DNA from 2 places in the Calderihabitans maritimus genome. Region 2 is predicted to be linked to the other one. Evidence: predicted binding sites of a transcription regulator. Region 2 holds the regulator's gene; the other holds the start of a gene.

Region 1 (7,942 bases), on a different contig from region 2:
TATCCCTTCGACTTTTCCCCGGAAAGGGCAGGTAGGGTAGCGGAAGAATTCCCGTTCCAAGTGCGCCAGTTCGGGAGACAGAGCGAAGCGAAACGGCGCTTTACCCGGCCGGTCCAGAATAAGCGGCTCCGCAACAGGTATTCCGTTATCTTCGGCTATTTTCCTTAATTTATGATACGTCTCCCAAGTAGAATAAAAGAGATCCGTTTCTTCCAGTTCCCGGTCGACATCCCGGCTGTCAATACAAAGGGCTACATTTACCTGCCGGGCCGCGCGCAACAGCGCGCCTAAAACGTGGTATTCCTGGGGGGTGAAGCCGGCAAATCCGTCCACCCAGACGGTAGCGCCCTTTATCAAACGTGATTCCGGTATTTTTTCTGCCAGCAGGTTCAGATAGTCGTCCGGGTCTATATAACGGTTTTTTAGCCATTCTTCCCAGTCGGCGTAGAGACAGGCCAGGTCATGAAGTTTAGCGGCCAGCAGAGAATCTTCCCCTCCCGTTTGTTTGAGCCGGAGGTAATGCTCTTTTATATCCCCGGGACTGAGCCGGTAGGATTTCATTTCCGAAATAGTCCTCGCCAGTTGCTCTACAAAACCGGTCCGGCGGGCAGCCCGGTTATAGACTTTCAGGTCGTCAGTTCTTTTTATCAGGAGCGCCTGTAGGGCCATCCTTTTTCCCAGTTCCCCTATGTGGGGGCGGCTGGCCCCGCCCGCTTCCTGCAGTACGCGAAAGGCCATGCGCCTGAAACTTAAAACCTGCGCCCGAATGGTTCCCGCCAAACCGGGCAGGTTCACCAGCGCGCGTTCCATCTGAAAGGTTGCCTGCTCCGGCACCAGAAATATGATCGAGTTACCTGCAGGTTCTTTATGTAAAGCCTGCCGGATGCCTTCCAGGCAAGTGTGAGATTTGCCGGTACCGGCCCGGCCGAGAATAAAACGCAGGCTCATCTCCCGTCCCCCTTAAAAATTAAAAGTACCTACCTGGGTATTCTATAGCCGGCCAGCGTATTCCTCTCCCCGGAAGTTCTGAATATTTTTGATTTAACATCATAGCAGGAATATACATTTTTGGGACGAATAATAACTAAAATTTATTCCAGAAATTTGTCACCTAACATTAAAAAACTCTAAGGTAAAGGGGTTGTGTCCATGACGAAAAGAGTGTTTAATTTCAATCCCGGTCCCGCTACCCTTCCGCTTCCCGTCCTGGAAGAAGCGCAGAAAGACCTTCTGAATTACAAAAACACCGGAATGTCGGTAATGGAAATGAGCCACCGTTCCAAGGAAGTGTCGGAACTAATCGAAGAAGCAGAAGCCCTGATGAAGGAACTTCTAGAAATTCCTCAGGATTACCGCGTGTTGTTTTTGCAAGGCGGAGCCAGCAGTCAGTTTTACATGGTACCGATGAATTTCCTCCGGGAGGGGAGTGAGGCCAACTACATCATTACGGGTAGCTTTGCGGAAAAAGCTTATAAAGAAGCGGTCAAGATCGGCCCCACTCATATTGCCGCCAGTACAAAGGAAGAAAACTTTACCCGTATAGTGAAACCGGAGGAAATTAAATTAAGCTCTCATCCTGCTTATGTGCATATAACTTCCAACAACACTATCTATGGAACTCAGTGGCACGCTTTTCCGGACTTCGGCGACATACCCCTGGTAGCGGACATGTCCAGCGATATCCTTTCCCGGCGCTTTGACGTTTCTAAATTTGCCCTCATCTACGCCGGCGCGCAAAAAAACCTGGGTCCGGCGGGAGTAACGGTAGTGATCATCCGGCCGGATATGCTGGAACGGGTCCCTGACCATCTGCCGACCATGCTCAAGTATGACACCCACGCGGAAAAGAATTCTCTTTACAATACTCCTCCCGTCTTTGCCATTTACATGGTAACCCTGGTTCTCCGTTGGGTTAAGAACAGCGGCGGACTGGCAGCAATTGAAAAACAAAACGAAGAAAAAGCTAAAGTCCTCTATGATGTTCTGGACAACAGCGGAGGTTTCTACCGGGGTCATGCTCAAAAGGACAGTCGTTCCCTGATGAATGTAACCTTCCGCCTGCCCAATGAAGAACTGGAAAAACTGTTCCTCAGTGAAGCTGCGGACCAAGGCATTGTAGGAGTGAAAGGACACCGCTCTGTAGGCGGAATGCGGGCTTCGATTTATAATGCCATGACCCTGGAAGGCTGCAGGGCTTTAGCTGATTTTATGAAAGAATTTCAGCGCAGACACGGATAAGCCAAACGGCCGCCAAAGTTGCGGCCGTTTCTTTATAGCATTGTAGGGATATTTTTTTTGCTTTTTACCAAAAATACTATTGACAATCCAAGCCTAATTTTCTATATTTAAACTTAGATTGATTGTTAGCACTTCTCCTTGGTGAGTGCTAACAACAATACATATCCGAAAGGAGGGTCTCAAGTTGTTAAAGCCGCTTGGTGACCGGGTAGTAGTTAAGCCTGTTACGGCAGAAGAGAAAACAGAAGCAGGTATTGTTCTCCCGGACACGGCAAAAGAAAAACCGCAGGAGGGGGAAGTTATTGCAGTAGGCCCGGGGAGAATGCTGGACAACGGTAATCGAGTAGCTCCCGAGGTTAAAGTAGGAGACCGGGTCATCTTCGCCAAGTACAGCGGCACCGAGGTTAAAATTGGAGGCCAGGAGTACCTCATCCTGCGGGAAAGCGACATTCTGGCCATCAGGCAGTAATTTCTACCTAAAACAATTTAGCGAAAGGGAGGTTTGGTAAAGTGGCAAAACAGTTGGCTTTTGACGTTCAAGCCAGGCAGGCCCTGGAACAGGGTGTCGACATGGTAGCCAACGCGGTTAAGGTTACCCTCGGCCCCAAAGGGCGCAACGTGGTTATTGAAAAGAAATTTGGTTCTCCCGTCATCACCAAAGACGGGGTAACTGTAGCTAAGGAAATCGAATTAAAAGATCCCTATACTAACATGGGCGCTCAGCTCTGCAAAGAAGTAGCTTCTAAAACCAACGACATAGCTGGTGACGGTACTACTACGGCAACCGTGCTGGCCCAGGCCATCATGAAGGAGGGCCTGAAAAACGTAGCTGCCGGTGCCAACCCGATCTTCGTTAAGAAGGGTATAGACAAAGCAGTTGAGGCAGTAGTCAAAGAAATAGAAAAGCAGAGCATTAAAGTAGAAACCAGAGAAGATATCGCTCATGTTGCTTCTATTGCTGCCAATGACCGGGAAATCGGCGAACTGATTGCCGAGGCTATGGAAAAGGTAGGACGCGACGGAGTAATTACGGTCGAAGAATCTAAAGGTACCACCACTACTTTGACGGTAGTAGAAGGAATGGAATTTGACCGGGGATATGTTTCTCCCTACTTCGTAACCAACCCGGATAACATGGAAGCAGAGCTGGAAGAACCCTACATCCTCCTGTACGAGAAGAAAATTTCCGCTGTTAACGATATCTTACCCCTGCTAGAAAAAGTTGTGCGTACCGGCAAGCCGCTGCTGATCATTGCTGAAGACGTGGAAGGCGAGGCTCTGGCTACGCTGGTCGTCAACAAGATCCGCGGAACACTGAACTGCGCTGCGGTTAAAGCTCCCGGCTTCGGCGACCGTCGCAAGGCTATGCTGGAGGACATCGCCATTCTCACCAATGGTACCTTCATTTCAGAAGATACCGGTATCAAGCTGGAAAATGTAGATATCACCATGCTCGGTAGGGCTAAAAAAGTTAAAATCACTAAAGAAAAGACAACTATCGTGGAAGGATACGGTTCGGAAGAAGCCGTACGCGGCCGCATCAACCAGATCAAGAAGCAGATCGAAGAGACCGATTCCGAATACGACCGGGAGAAGCTGCAAGAGCGCTTGGCTAAACTGGCCGGCGGCGTAGCCGTCATTGAAGTAGGTGCCGCCACCGAAACCGAACTCAAGGAGAAGAAGCACCGTATCGAAGATGCTCTGTCCGCAACTAGAGCCGCAGTAGAAGAAGGTATCGTCGCCGGAGGAGGCGCTACCCTGGTCCACTGCATCCCTGCTCTGGACAACATCCAGGCCGAGGGAGACGAAGCAGTCGGTGTGCGGATCGTGCGGAGGGCTCTAGAAGAGCCGCTGCGTCAGATTGTGGCTAACTCCGGTCTAGAAGGCTCCATAGTAGTAGAAGAAGTTAAGAAGAGAGGCAAAGGAATAGGCTTCAACGCTCTTACGGAAGAATACGTAGATATGGTCAAGGCAGGTATCGTGGACCCAGCTAAGGTTACGCGCAGCGCTCTGCAAAACGCCGCCAGCATAGCTTCCCTGCTACTGACCACCGAAGCCTTGATAGCAGAAATCCCTGAAAAAGAAAAGAACAACAACCCTCCGGGAATGCCTGATATGGATTACTAATAAAACCAAACTCCCCCCACTCCCCCCAGTGATAAGGGGGGAGTTTCTTTTTGCTTCCGTCTAAACCGAATTATGGCAAAATATAGTTCTTGTTGCAGGATAATGTAGTTTTTTATCGAAATATACCTTCAGGCTAAGGAGGGATGCCTATGGCTTCAGAAATTATTTGTATTAAGGGAATTAAAAACGGCCTGCTCATTTGTCTGGACAGTTCCCGGGATATTGAGGAATTAAAGGCTAACCTGAAAGCCAAGATAGAGTCGGCGAAAGGTTTCTTTTCGGGAGCGAGGTTTGCCTTCCACTTCAGCGCTCAACCTTTAAGCTCCTCGGAACAGCAGGAATTGCGGCAAATTTGCTGCCAGCACGGTTTGATCCCTGACGATAATATCCAAATGCCTCAAAGAACTTCTCCTTCCTCTGGCATAAAGCATACGTCCCAAGCTATTCCCGTCAGCAGGGGAGTTCTGGAGGAAGAAATGGAACAGGCAACCATGCTGGTGGAACACAGCGTCAGGTCGGGACAAAAAGTCCAGTTCGACGGAAATGTAGTTATCCTGGGTGACGTCAACCCAGGTGCTGAAATAATTGCTTCCGGCCACATCGTAGTCATGGGTAGCCTTAGGGGTATCGCCCATGCCGGGCTGGGCGGTTTCGAAGAGGCTACCATTATGGCCTATAACCTGCAGCCGACCCAGCTCCGCATCGCCAACAAAATTGCCCGCGCTCCGGAGCAAGAGTTACGCCGCCGGTCTTACCCGGAAATTGCTTATATAAGCCACGGTCAAATTGTTATCGAGCGTTATCGTCCGAGCCGTCCCCTGGCTAAAAGCGGTTAAAAAATCAGGCACCCCGTGAGGTGCTTTTTTTATTCAGGGGGAAAACTGTGGTCGGTATATTTCATCACCTCACCATGACAGGCGGCACAAAGCATCCCCTTTGGGTGTTTCAATTCCTCGCCTTCTTTGTTTAAACCGTGGGAATTATGGCAGGTAGGGCAAGAAACAATCTGAGAAAGGTAGTGTTTGCTAGAGTGGAAGTCACTAAGAAGTCCCTCTTGGTGGCAGTTGCCGCAAACCAAGTCGGTCTGCTGGGATACGGAATAATCGACGGCAGGGTTTAGAATATTGGAATCGGCGGGCAATTTAACGTGGTTTCCTCCCGGTCCGTGGCACTGCTCGCACCGGTATTGCTGTTCTTTCCAGTGGACGGTTTCTTGATAAGTAGTGTATTCCTGGTGACAGCTGTAACATTCGTGGTTGTCATCGTTATCTTTAACGTATCCTCCGCCTGGTTGAAAAATACTGCTTTGAACCAGAGCGGTTTGGGCTGGTTTTTTCAGTCCAGAATTAACCAGGTAACCTTCATTAGCCAGCCCCTTTTCATGGCAGGCTTCGCATACTCCCATATTGGGTAAACGCTTCAAGGCCGAGGAACCAGCCAGTTCTTCTATTTCAGCGCCTACAAAGCTCCCCGTGCCGGCCCAAAGAACGTCTCCCATGTATTTCTCATCCCCTATAGTTCTTTCCCAGTAGTCCTCGTTGGTACCGTGGGCCAGATGACAGGTCAGGCAGGTAATCTTCCCCTCCTCCAGCTTCATCCACTCGGAACGGGAATATCCGTTTCCAATGCCTTCCGGATTGCTCCCGTTATAATCATAAGGAATTCCCACTGCGTGGCGGTAGGCTTTTGAGTAAACACCGTTGGGAGAGAGGGAGCCGGGATGTTCTTCCCCTTCGGTATTGTAATCGGTATGACAGGCCCCGCAAAAATCGTTGATTCCTTTTTTGTGGATAACCACTTCATCAGTGGTCAGATAATTATCTATTTCCATCTCTACCCGTAAAGCGGGGACAAAGCTGGCATATAAATTCTCTCCCGGGGCCAGCAAACCGTCCGGAACAGTAATTTCGCTATATCCCTTCTGATTGCTCAAGTTAAAGTCTTTAATTTCGGTCGCGCTTTCGGGGCTGTACCCTTTGTATACCTTAACTTTATAAGGATAACCAATAATCATCAGCAACTTGTCTCCGCCTTCCTTAGCAACAAATACTCCCTCCTCCAGCTGCAGTTTCATCAATTCCTTCTTGTGGTTCACCGTCTGCACAAAATTAGGGTCTGGGTGCAGCACCCTGGCATTTCCACCCTGCCCATGAGGACTGTGGCACGACTGGCAGCTGAACTCTTGATCCCAGCGGTAAAGTTCTTTTCCCAGGCGCGTTAACCCGGTAACTTCCTTTTGCTTTGATCCACCGGGGGCGGCGGCCACCGTTATGGCTCCGGTAACGTTGTGATTGGACCAGGACTTTTCACTCTTCCCCCCGTATCCCCCGAAGGCACCTCCATAAGCCGGTAGCGCATCCTCACCGTTTCTTATTTCACCCCGTACCACATCATAAGTGGTGCTGACCGTACCGTCATGACAGGCCATGCAAGTTTCATAAACGGTATACCATTGAAGCAGGGAAGGGCCGACCGCCGAGTGAATGGAATGGCAGGAAGAACAGGCGTCGGTTTCGTTGCCGTAGTTGGAATGAATGCGGTAGGAAGCCGGGAATTTTTCATTTGGAAGATAGATTTCAAAGGGATAATAGGTAACCGCGTCGGGATTGAATTTGAGATTGGGATCTAAATTCTCCAGATAATAACCATTCTGGTTTTCCTGCGGGACGGTGGTAGGTGTATAAAAGTAATCTTCCATGCTGTAGTATTTAGGCTGCTCGGCAACAGCCGGCACCGCCAGCCCTACAGCAAAGCCGGTGAACGCAACCAGCAAAACCAGTACTCTTTTCAAAAACAAATACCTCCCTTCCGTGCCTATTATTCCCCCTTTCTAACCATATATTCCCAGTAAAAATCAGGCCTTCCCGTAAATGTTTATAACCGGCTTAACAGAAATATGAGGCTGCAATTAGAAAAAAACAAACCCTGCTGAGCAGGGCTTGTTTTTTCGTGTCGGTCAATTTATCAGGGCCTTTAAATGCTTGATTAGCCGGGGCAGTAACTCCTGTTTGGAAGGGCTGAAAAACACTCTTAACTCCGGCCCTTGTTTTTGTACTATCTGCAAATAATTGTCTACCCTCGATACTTCCTGTAATCCCTCCAGGGGAGCCCGCAGGCATCCAAATCCCAGGAACTTTTTTTTAAGATGGTAGACAGCCTTGTTAGTGACCACCAATGCCTCTTTATCCGACGCCTGTAAAGAAAGCCGGGTTAGTTCGGTCATCGCCACTCTTTCCCTGAAAACGCGCTCAAATTGGGGGTTGAGCTGTTCCAGTAATTCCAGCATGGACTCACCTCTGCCACTTCTCAAGCTCCCCGCGATTTTTAGATGGGATGATAAGGCGGAGTTCCGTTCTTCGGTCCTTCTTGGGATATGGTAAAGTCTACTCTTGTTTTAGCCGCCATCCTTTCCTCTAAGAAGCGGCTGGCAACCTGGGGAAACAGAGCGTATGACAGGATGTCTTCTTCTTTTTCCATGTAAGGCGCTACCCCTTTTTTGGCTTCTTCCAACTGGGGCTCCAAGAGATCTGCCGGGCGACAGGTAATAGGTTCTTCGTCCCCGATGATCTTCCGCCGG
Region 2 (7,942 bases):
TCAATCGTTTAATGCGGAACACTTGCTGAAAATGGGACGGGCTCACACGGTAAAGGATATTGAGAAGAGTTATTTTTCAGCTCGGCAGAACGACTACACTAATATTAATATAGACCTGATTTACGGGCTTCCCGGGCAGACCTTGGCGGATTGGGAACAAACTTTGGAGAAAAGCATTAGTTTAGGACCGGAGCATATTTCTACTTACGGTTTGAAGTTGGAAGCGGGTACCTTATGGGAAAAACTCTACCGTCAGGGGAAGCTAGACCTGCCGGCGGAAGAGACTAACGCCGAAATGTATAAACTCGCCCGGCGGATTCTCACCGGTGCCGGTTACGAACACTATGAAATTTCCAATTTTGCTCAACCCGGAAAACGTTCCCGCCATAACTTAAACTATTGGACCAACGGGGAATACATCGGCGCCGGATTAAGTGCTTCTTCTTATTTTAACAGGCGGCGTATCACCAATACCTTTTCTCTAGAAAAATATTTGGAAACCGTTAGGGAGGGTAAGATTCCCGTTGAATTTGAAGAAAAGATAGACCAGGACACTGAAATGGCGGAAACTATGATCCTGGGACTGCGGCTTTTGGACGGCGTTTCATCAGAAACTTTTGAACAACGTTTTAAATTAAAATTAGAAGAAGTTTACAGGGAAGCGATTGAAAAATTACAAGCATGGAAGCTGGTAGAGTTAAGGGAGAATTGCCTGAAGTTGACTGAAAAGGCTCTACCGGTGGCCAATACGGTTTTTATAGAATTCATATAAACATAAACATAAATGGCAAGGCCTGTTGGCTAAAGCAACCTGGCCTGTCTTCTGCTTGACAAACGAGTTCGGTAGTGGTATTTTTTAAGCAGATAATCTTAGCACTCACAAGAAAAGAGTGCTAACAAGAAGGTGGTCTCTCATGACCGAGCTTGATAGTCGCAAGCGGAAAATTTTGCAGGCTATTGTTCAAGATTATATTGCTACCGCCGAACCGGTTGGTTCACGGACTATTGCCAGAAAGTACAATTTAGGTGTTAGTCCGGCCACGGTACGAAACGAAATGGCCGATTTAGAAGAAATGGGATTATTGGAGCAGCCCCATACTTCTGCCGGCCGGATACCTTCCGATCAAGGGTACCGGTATTACGTTGATTGCTTAATGGAAAAACACCAACTAGCGGATGAAGAGCGGGATTATATCCGACAGAAATATACGCAAAAGGTGAAGGAAATTGAGGAAGTTATTCAGCGTACCAGCCAGTTGCTTTCGGATTTAACCAATTATACTTCGCTTATATTGGCACCGCATTTAGGTAAGAGTTCTATCCATCAAATACAACTAATATCCATATTGCCGGGAAAGGCTCTGGTAGTTATAGTCACTACGGCAGGAGTGGTGGAAAACCAGATATTGGACGTTCCGGAATCTATTACGCCACGTGACCTGGAACGGATTTCGGCGGTATTCAACGAGAAATTAAGGGGTAAAGCTTTAAATGAAATAAAGAAGCTTTCTTTGCGGGAACTGTATTCAGATCTGGCCAAACAAAAGCATGTTCTAAACCTGGTGTTGGAGCTGCTGGAAGAAATATTACTGATGGAGAAAGAGGAAAAAGTTTACTTGGGTGGGACGCTAAATATATTCGAGCAGCCGGAATTTAAAAATGTAGAACGCCTAAAGAATCTGTTGAAGAACTTGGAAGAGGAGAATATTCTCCGGAGTTTGTTACTGGAGACATCCAAATCAGGGTTAACCATCACCATAGGTGGAGAAAATAGGTATGAAGGTTTCCGGGACTGCAGCGTCATTACGGCTACTTATGAAGTGAACAATGAAGTAGTGGGAACCATAGGTATTTTAGGACCCACCCGTATGGAGTATTCGAAAGCAGTGGCTATAGTAGAAATCATTGCTGAACATTTGTCTGAAGCCCTGACGCGTTTTTACCGTTAGCTCCAACCCTTATGAGGGGGAAAATTAATGAGTCTAAAACAGGTTAATAGAGATACGGAAGTAGACGAGCGCCTGGCCGCTTTAATGACCAACGCTAATGCTGTGAGGGCTGTCGCTTCAGCGGTGGAAGGGACCATCGGTCCTAAAGGGCTGGACACCATGTTGGTGGATAAATTCGGAGAAGTGGTTATTACCAACGACGGGGTTACTATTCTCGATTTGATGGAAGTCAATCATCCTGCGGCTAAAATGCTTGTAAAAACAGCTAAGTCGCAGCAGGAACAGGTGGGGGATGGTACTACTACCGCGACACTGATAGCAGGCAGCCTGGTTAACAACGGTGTAGAACAGGTAGTAAAAGGAGTACCAGTGGTCAGGATTATTGAAGGAATTAGGGCTGGTGTGAAGACTGCACTGGCTTTTTTACAGAAGGAGGCACAGCCTTTAGATATCAATGACCCCTTGCTGAAAAGAGTGGCCTTGATAGCAGGCAGAGAACATGAAGACATTGCCGAACTCACCCTGGAGGCTGCCCGGCTGGTAGGAAAAAATAAGTTGCTTGACCCCAATTTTAAATTATTGGAGACGGTTGTGGCCGAAGTAGGTGCTAAAAACGAGGTATTTCAAGGAGTTGTTATTAACAGAACCAGGATGAACCGGCAGATGCCTGCCGAAATTATGGGAGCGAAAGTCTTGGCTATTGATGATGCTTTGGAACCGGAAGAAATAGAAGAAGAAGCTCTGGCTACCGAAGCCGGCTTCAATCGTTTCCTCCAACTGCAGGAAGAGTTTCGGAACAACATTCAGAAAATCGTGGAACTTGGAGTCAAACTGGTAATAGTAGACCGCAGCGTATCAGATGCAGCGGAGGAAATCTTGAGCGATGCCGGCGTTATGGTGCTCCAGCGGGTTTCTAACAAAGAATTACGGAAGGCGGCGGAACATACCGGTGCCCGTCTTATTAAGCGCACCGGGTTGAAGAAAGATATATCCGAGATCGAAAAGCTGTTAGGCTGGGCAGAGAGGGTGTATGAAGATGAGAAATTGGAACACGTTCGTATTTTGGGAGGAGCAGGAGAATCGGCTGCTACCATTCTGGTCGGCGCAGGAACGGAGGAAGTAGTTGGAGAGCGAGAACGTATAGCCAAAGATGCAGCAGCTGCAGTACAGGCGGCAATTCAGGGGGGAATTGTTGCCGGTGGGGGTGCCATAGAACTGGCTGCCGCCCGCGAGGTGGAAAAGGAACGGCAGAAGGTTAGAGGTATGGCTGCTTTTGGAGTGGATTGTGTGATAGAAGCATTGAAACGCCCCTTTTCGCAAATAGTATCCAATGCCGGCTTTAACCCCCTGGAAAAAGTGGAAGAAGTCTGGGCCGCTCAAGCCCGGGAGGAAAAAAACTCTTTGGGAGTAGATTGTGATACGGGAGATATTGTAGACATGCTGGAGCGGGGGATTGTCGATCCGGCTCCAGTAAAGATTCATGCGCTAAGAACAGCCGGCGAGGTAGCGGAAGCTATATTGCGCATAGATACCATCATCAAGAAAAAGGAAACCGATACTCCCGACGGCAGGGGAAAAAAAGAACTGTAAGGTTAAAGGAAGGTGATTAGAATGCTAGAGGAGGAAGCAAGCCGGGGGAAAATGGATGAGAACCCAGAGGAGAAACCCAACCTGGAGGATAACCCAGAAAACCCGGAAACCGACCAGGTTTTGACGGACAAGGAAGAGGAAGCACCGGCCCTGGAAGCGGAACAAGAGAAAACAGAAGCCCAAGAAGAAGGGGAAGAGTTAGTCGATAAAGAGGCGCAGGAGGAAGAGAACCAGTTTCAGGCACTGGAGGAAGAGCTGCGGTCGGTAAAAGCGGCCTTGGAGCAGAAAACCCAGGAAGCCCAAGAATGGTTCAGGCGTTTACAGCGGTTGCAAGCCGATTTCGATAACTACCGGCGGCGGTCGCGGAAAGAGCTTCAGGATATGGCTGAGTACGCGTCCGAAAAGCTGATTTTACGGCTATTACCGGTGCTGGATAACTTTGAACGGGCCATTGCCTCGGCGCCGGAGGACCAGTTGGCTGCCTCTTATGTCGATGGGGTTAACATGATCTATCGTCAGTTGGTAGAGGTATTGCAACAGGAAGGAGTCGCAAGCATAGAGGCGGTAGGCCAACCATTTGACCCGGAGAAACATGAAGCAGTCATGCAGATAGAAACCAGTGAATACGAAGACAATACTGTAGTAGAGGAACTCCGCAAAGGATACACCCTTAAGGGTAAAATATTACGTCCCGCAATGGTTAAAGTAGCTAAAAAGCCCCTAAATTCATAAATTACAGGGATAGGAGGGAGAAATAACTATGGGTAAAGTTATTGGAATCGATCTGGGAACTACTAACTCTTGTATGGCAGTTATGGAAGGTGGGGAGGCTGTTGTTATTCCGAATGCGGAAGGCGGTCGTACCACTCCTTCAGTAGTTGCTTTTACCAAGGACGGAGAGCGACTGGTAGGTCAGGTGGCCAAGCGCCAGGCCATTACCAATCCTGACCGTACCATTCTTTCCATCAAGCGTCACATGGGAACCGATTATAAGGTAAAAATTGATGATAAGGAATATACCCCCCAAGAAATTTCAGCTATGATTCTGCAGAAACTCAAGGCTGATGCCGAGGCCTATTTAGGGGAAAAAGTGACCCAGGCTGTAATTACGGTACCGGCCTACTTTACCGACAGTCAACGGCAGGCAACCAAGGATGCAGGTCGAATTGCCGGCCTGGAGGTTTTGAGGATTATCAACGAGCCTACGGCTGCTTCTCTTGCTTACGGCCTCGATAAGGGAGAAGACCAGACCATCCTGGTTTACGACCTGGGGGGAGGAACTTTTGATGTTTCTATTTTAGAGCTGGGTGACGGTGTTTTCGAAGTCAAGGCCACCAGCGGGAATAACCGCTTGGGTGGAGATGATTTTGACCAGAGGATCATGGATTATCTCATTAGTGAATTTAAAAAAGAGCATGGAGTTGACCTGAGCAAGGATCGTATGGCGCTACAGCGTTTGAAGGAAGCTGCCGAAAAAGCCAAGCATGAGTTATCCAGCGTAATGAGTACAAGTATCAACCTGCCCTTTATTTCGGTATCTCCGGATGGGCCGTTGCACCTGGAAATGAATCTTACCCGTGCCAAATTTGAAGAACTGACGGCCGACCTGGTAGAGAAGACGCTGGGTCCAACTCGCCAGGCTTTAGAGGACGCAGGTTTAAAGCCGGAGGACATTGACAAGGTAATCCTGGTAGGAGGCTCGACCAGGATTCCTGCCGTCCAAGAGGCTATTAAGAAGCTTATCGGTAAGGAGCCTCATAAGGGTATTAATCCCGATGAGTGCGTAGCTCTGGGGGCGGCTATTCAAGCAGGAGTTCTGGCCGGGGAAGTAAAAGACGTGCTTCTTCTTGACGTAACTCCTCTTTCTCTAGGTATTGAAACCCTGGGAGGAGTATTTACAGTTCTGATTCCCCGCAACACGACTATTCCTACTTCCAAGAGCCAGATATTCTCCACGGCTGCTGACAATCAAACAGCGGTCGATATCCATGTGCTACAGGGTGAACGCCCCATGGCCAAGGATAATAAAACGTTGGGCAGGTTTACCCTGACGGGAATTCCTCCTGCTCCCAGGGGAGTGCCACAGATAGAAGTAAAATTCGATATAGACGCCAACGGAATTGTTCATGTATCGGCGAAAGATCTGGGAACCGGCAAACAGCAGGATATTACTATTAAATCCTCGAGCGGCCTGTCGGAAGAAGAAATACAGAGAATGATTAAAGAAGCAGAGCAGTATGCAGAGCAGGACAAGAAGCGCAAAGAACTGGTAGAAGCCAAGAATCAAGCCGACTCCCTTATTTACCAGGTAGAAAAGACCCTCAAGGAGTTTGGCGACAAGGCTGAGCAGGCCGACAAAGAAAATATCGAAAAAGCCAAAGAGGAGTTGAGGGAAGCGATTAAGGGAGACGATATCAATAAGATAAAAGAAAAATCTGAGGCTCTATCGCAGGCGCTTTACCGGATAACCACTAAGATGTACCAACAGGCGGGGGCTCAAGGAGGGCCGGAAGCAAATACCGGGCAAAATCCCAAAGACGATAAAGTAGTGGATGCGGATTACGAAGTCCGGGACGACGAGAAATAAAATCTTTTATCGGCCATGAGTACAGGGGGGATTTTCCCCCTTTATAACCTTTTATAGGGTGCCCGTTGGCAGCCGATGGAATGAACGCATAAATTAGATTGCCGATTAGTTTTCAGGTAGGCAAAGAAGGTGATCTTTGTGAGTAAACGTGACTATTATGAAGTCCTGGGTGTTTCCAGAAATGCATCGCAGGAAGAGATCAAAAAGGCATATCGCCGCTTGGCCCGCAAGTATCACCCGGATGTGAATCCCGGGGATAAAGAAGCAGAAGCTAAGTTCAAAGAAGTTAAAGAAGCTTATGAGGTTCTCAGCGATCCTGAGAAGCGGGCGCGCTACGACCAGTTCGGTCATGCCGGAACGGAAGGTGGGGCCAACGGTTTTGGTGGCTTCGGCGGCTTCGAAGGTTTCGGCGGCGGTGCCGATTTCGGTGGCTTTGACGATATTTTCGATATGTTTTTCGGCAGGGGATTTGGCACTCGTTCCCGCCGCAAGGCTCCTCAAAAAGGTGCCGACCTGGAGGTAGAAATGGAGATTTCTTTTGAAGAAGCTGCTTTCGGAACGGAAAAGGATGTGGAGGTGCCGCGCCGGGAAACCTGTCCCGCCTGCCATGGAAGCGGGGCCGAGCCGGGGACCACTCCCCTCAGGTGTAAAGCATGTAATGGAACCGGCCAGATCCGAGTCAGCCAGCAAACGCCTTTTGGACATTTTGAGTCCATTAGAACCTGTCATCAGTGTCACGGCCAGGGCACGGTGATTACGACTCCCTGCCGCAGGTGTGGCGGGGAGGGGCAAATACGCCGGACCCGGAAAATCCAGGTCAAGATTCCCCCGGGAGTGGATACAGGAAACCGCCTGAGGGTCGCCGGAGAAGGAGAAGCAGGAGTTTATGGCGGACCGCCGGGGGACTTATATGTATATATCAAGGTTAAACCTCATGAAATTTTTACTCGCGACGGGTACGATATTTATTGTGAGGTTCCAATCAGTTTTGCCCAAGCGGCTTTGGGGGACGAGATTGAAGTGCCTACCTTAAACGGAAAGGCCAAACTGAAAATTCCCGAGGGAACCCAATCAGGTACCACGTTCCGGCTTAAGGGCAGAGGTATTCCCTATGTACGAGGAGGCGGCCGGGGTGACCAACATGTTAAAGTGCAGGTAGTTACTCCCGTGAATTTGACAGAAAAGCAGAAGGAACTCCTCAGACAACTGGAGGCAAGTCTGAGTGGCAAAAATTTGCAGGGTAGAGAAAGAGGATTTTTTGAAAAGGTTAGAGATGCTTTCATGGGATAAAAGGAAAAAATTTCAAGGGGCTGGGAAACATTGAAATGGCAGGAAATAACGGTTACTACCACCGAAGAAGCTGTAGAAGCAGTAGCCGATTTGTTTCACCAGGTAGGGGCTGCGGGGGTAGTAATTGAGGATCCGAAAGCGATTACCAGGTATATTGCTGAAGAAAAGTGGGATTACTACGAATTACCCAGAGAATTGTTGGAGGCAGAAAACGTTGTTATTAAGGGCTATCTGCCGATAGATGAAAACTTGCAACAGCGCCTGCAGCAGTTGCGCCGGAAGCTGGAGGAAATGCACAGTTATTTTACCAACTACCTGGCAGAAATCTCACTAGCTGAAGTCAGGGAAAGTGACTGGGAAAATTGCTGGAAAAGGTATTATAAGCCCCAAAAGATTGGACAGCGCCTGGTGATTTGTCCTTCCTGGGAGAGTTACCAGCCCTCAGGTGATGAAATGGTTATCCGGATGGACCCCGGTATGGCTTTTGGTACGGGAACACACCCTACTACGGCTCTTTGTATACGGG

What was found. The regulator HrcA, encoded in region 2, represses chaperone genes, less so after heat shock. The targets are predictions, from matches to a motif close to TGTTAGCACTCANCNNNGNTGAGTGCTAACA.
Region 1: the regulator HrcA is predicted to act here: its motif matches at 2,362-2,392, upstream of groES (co-chaperone GroES).

What each region holds. Positions count from the first base shown of each region.
Region 1 covers NZ_BDGJ01000008.1:10,419-18,360, reverse strand. The annotation lists gene addB (helicase-exonuclease AddAB subunit AddB) at 1-948, opposite strand, end outside; gene serC (3-phosphoserine/phosphohydroxythreonine transaminase) at 1,150-2,238, shown strand; gene groES (co-chaperone GroES) at 2,423-2,707, shown strand; gene groL (chaperonin GroEL) at 2,749-4,365, shown strand; gene minC (septum site-determining protein MinC) at 4,515-5,201, shown strand; gene KKC1_RS01485 (cytochrome c3 family protein) at 5,231-7,156, opposite strand; gene KKC1_RS01480 (hypothetical protein) at 7,322-7,651, opposite strand; gene KKC1_RS01475 (oxaloacetate decarboxylase subunit alpha) at 7,690-7,942, opposite strand, start outside.
Region 2 covers NZ_BDGJ01000142.1:28,610-36,551, reverse strand. The annotation lists gene hemW (radical SAM family heme chaperone HemW) at 1-772, shown strand, start outside; gene hrcA (heat-inducible transcriptional repressor HrcA) at 915-1,949, shown strand; gene KKC1_RS11500 (TCP-1/cpn60 chaperonin family protein) at 1,977-3,539, shown strand; gene grpE (nucleotide exchange factor GrpE) at 3,561-4,271, shown strand; gene dnaK (molecular chaperone DnaK) at 4,300-6,126, shown strand; gene dnaJ (molecular chaperone DnaJ) at 6,265-7,416, shown strand; gene prmA (50S ribosomal protein L11 methyltransferase) at 7,447-7,942, shown strand, end outside.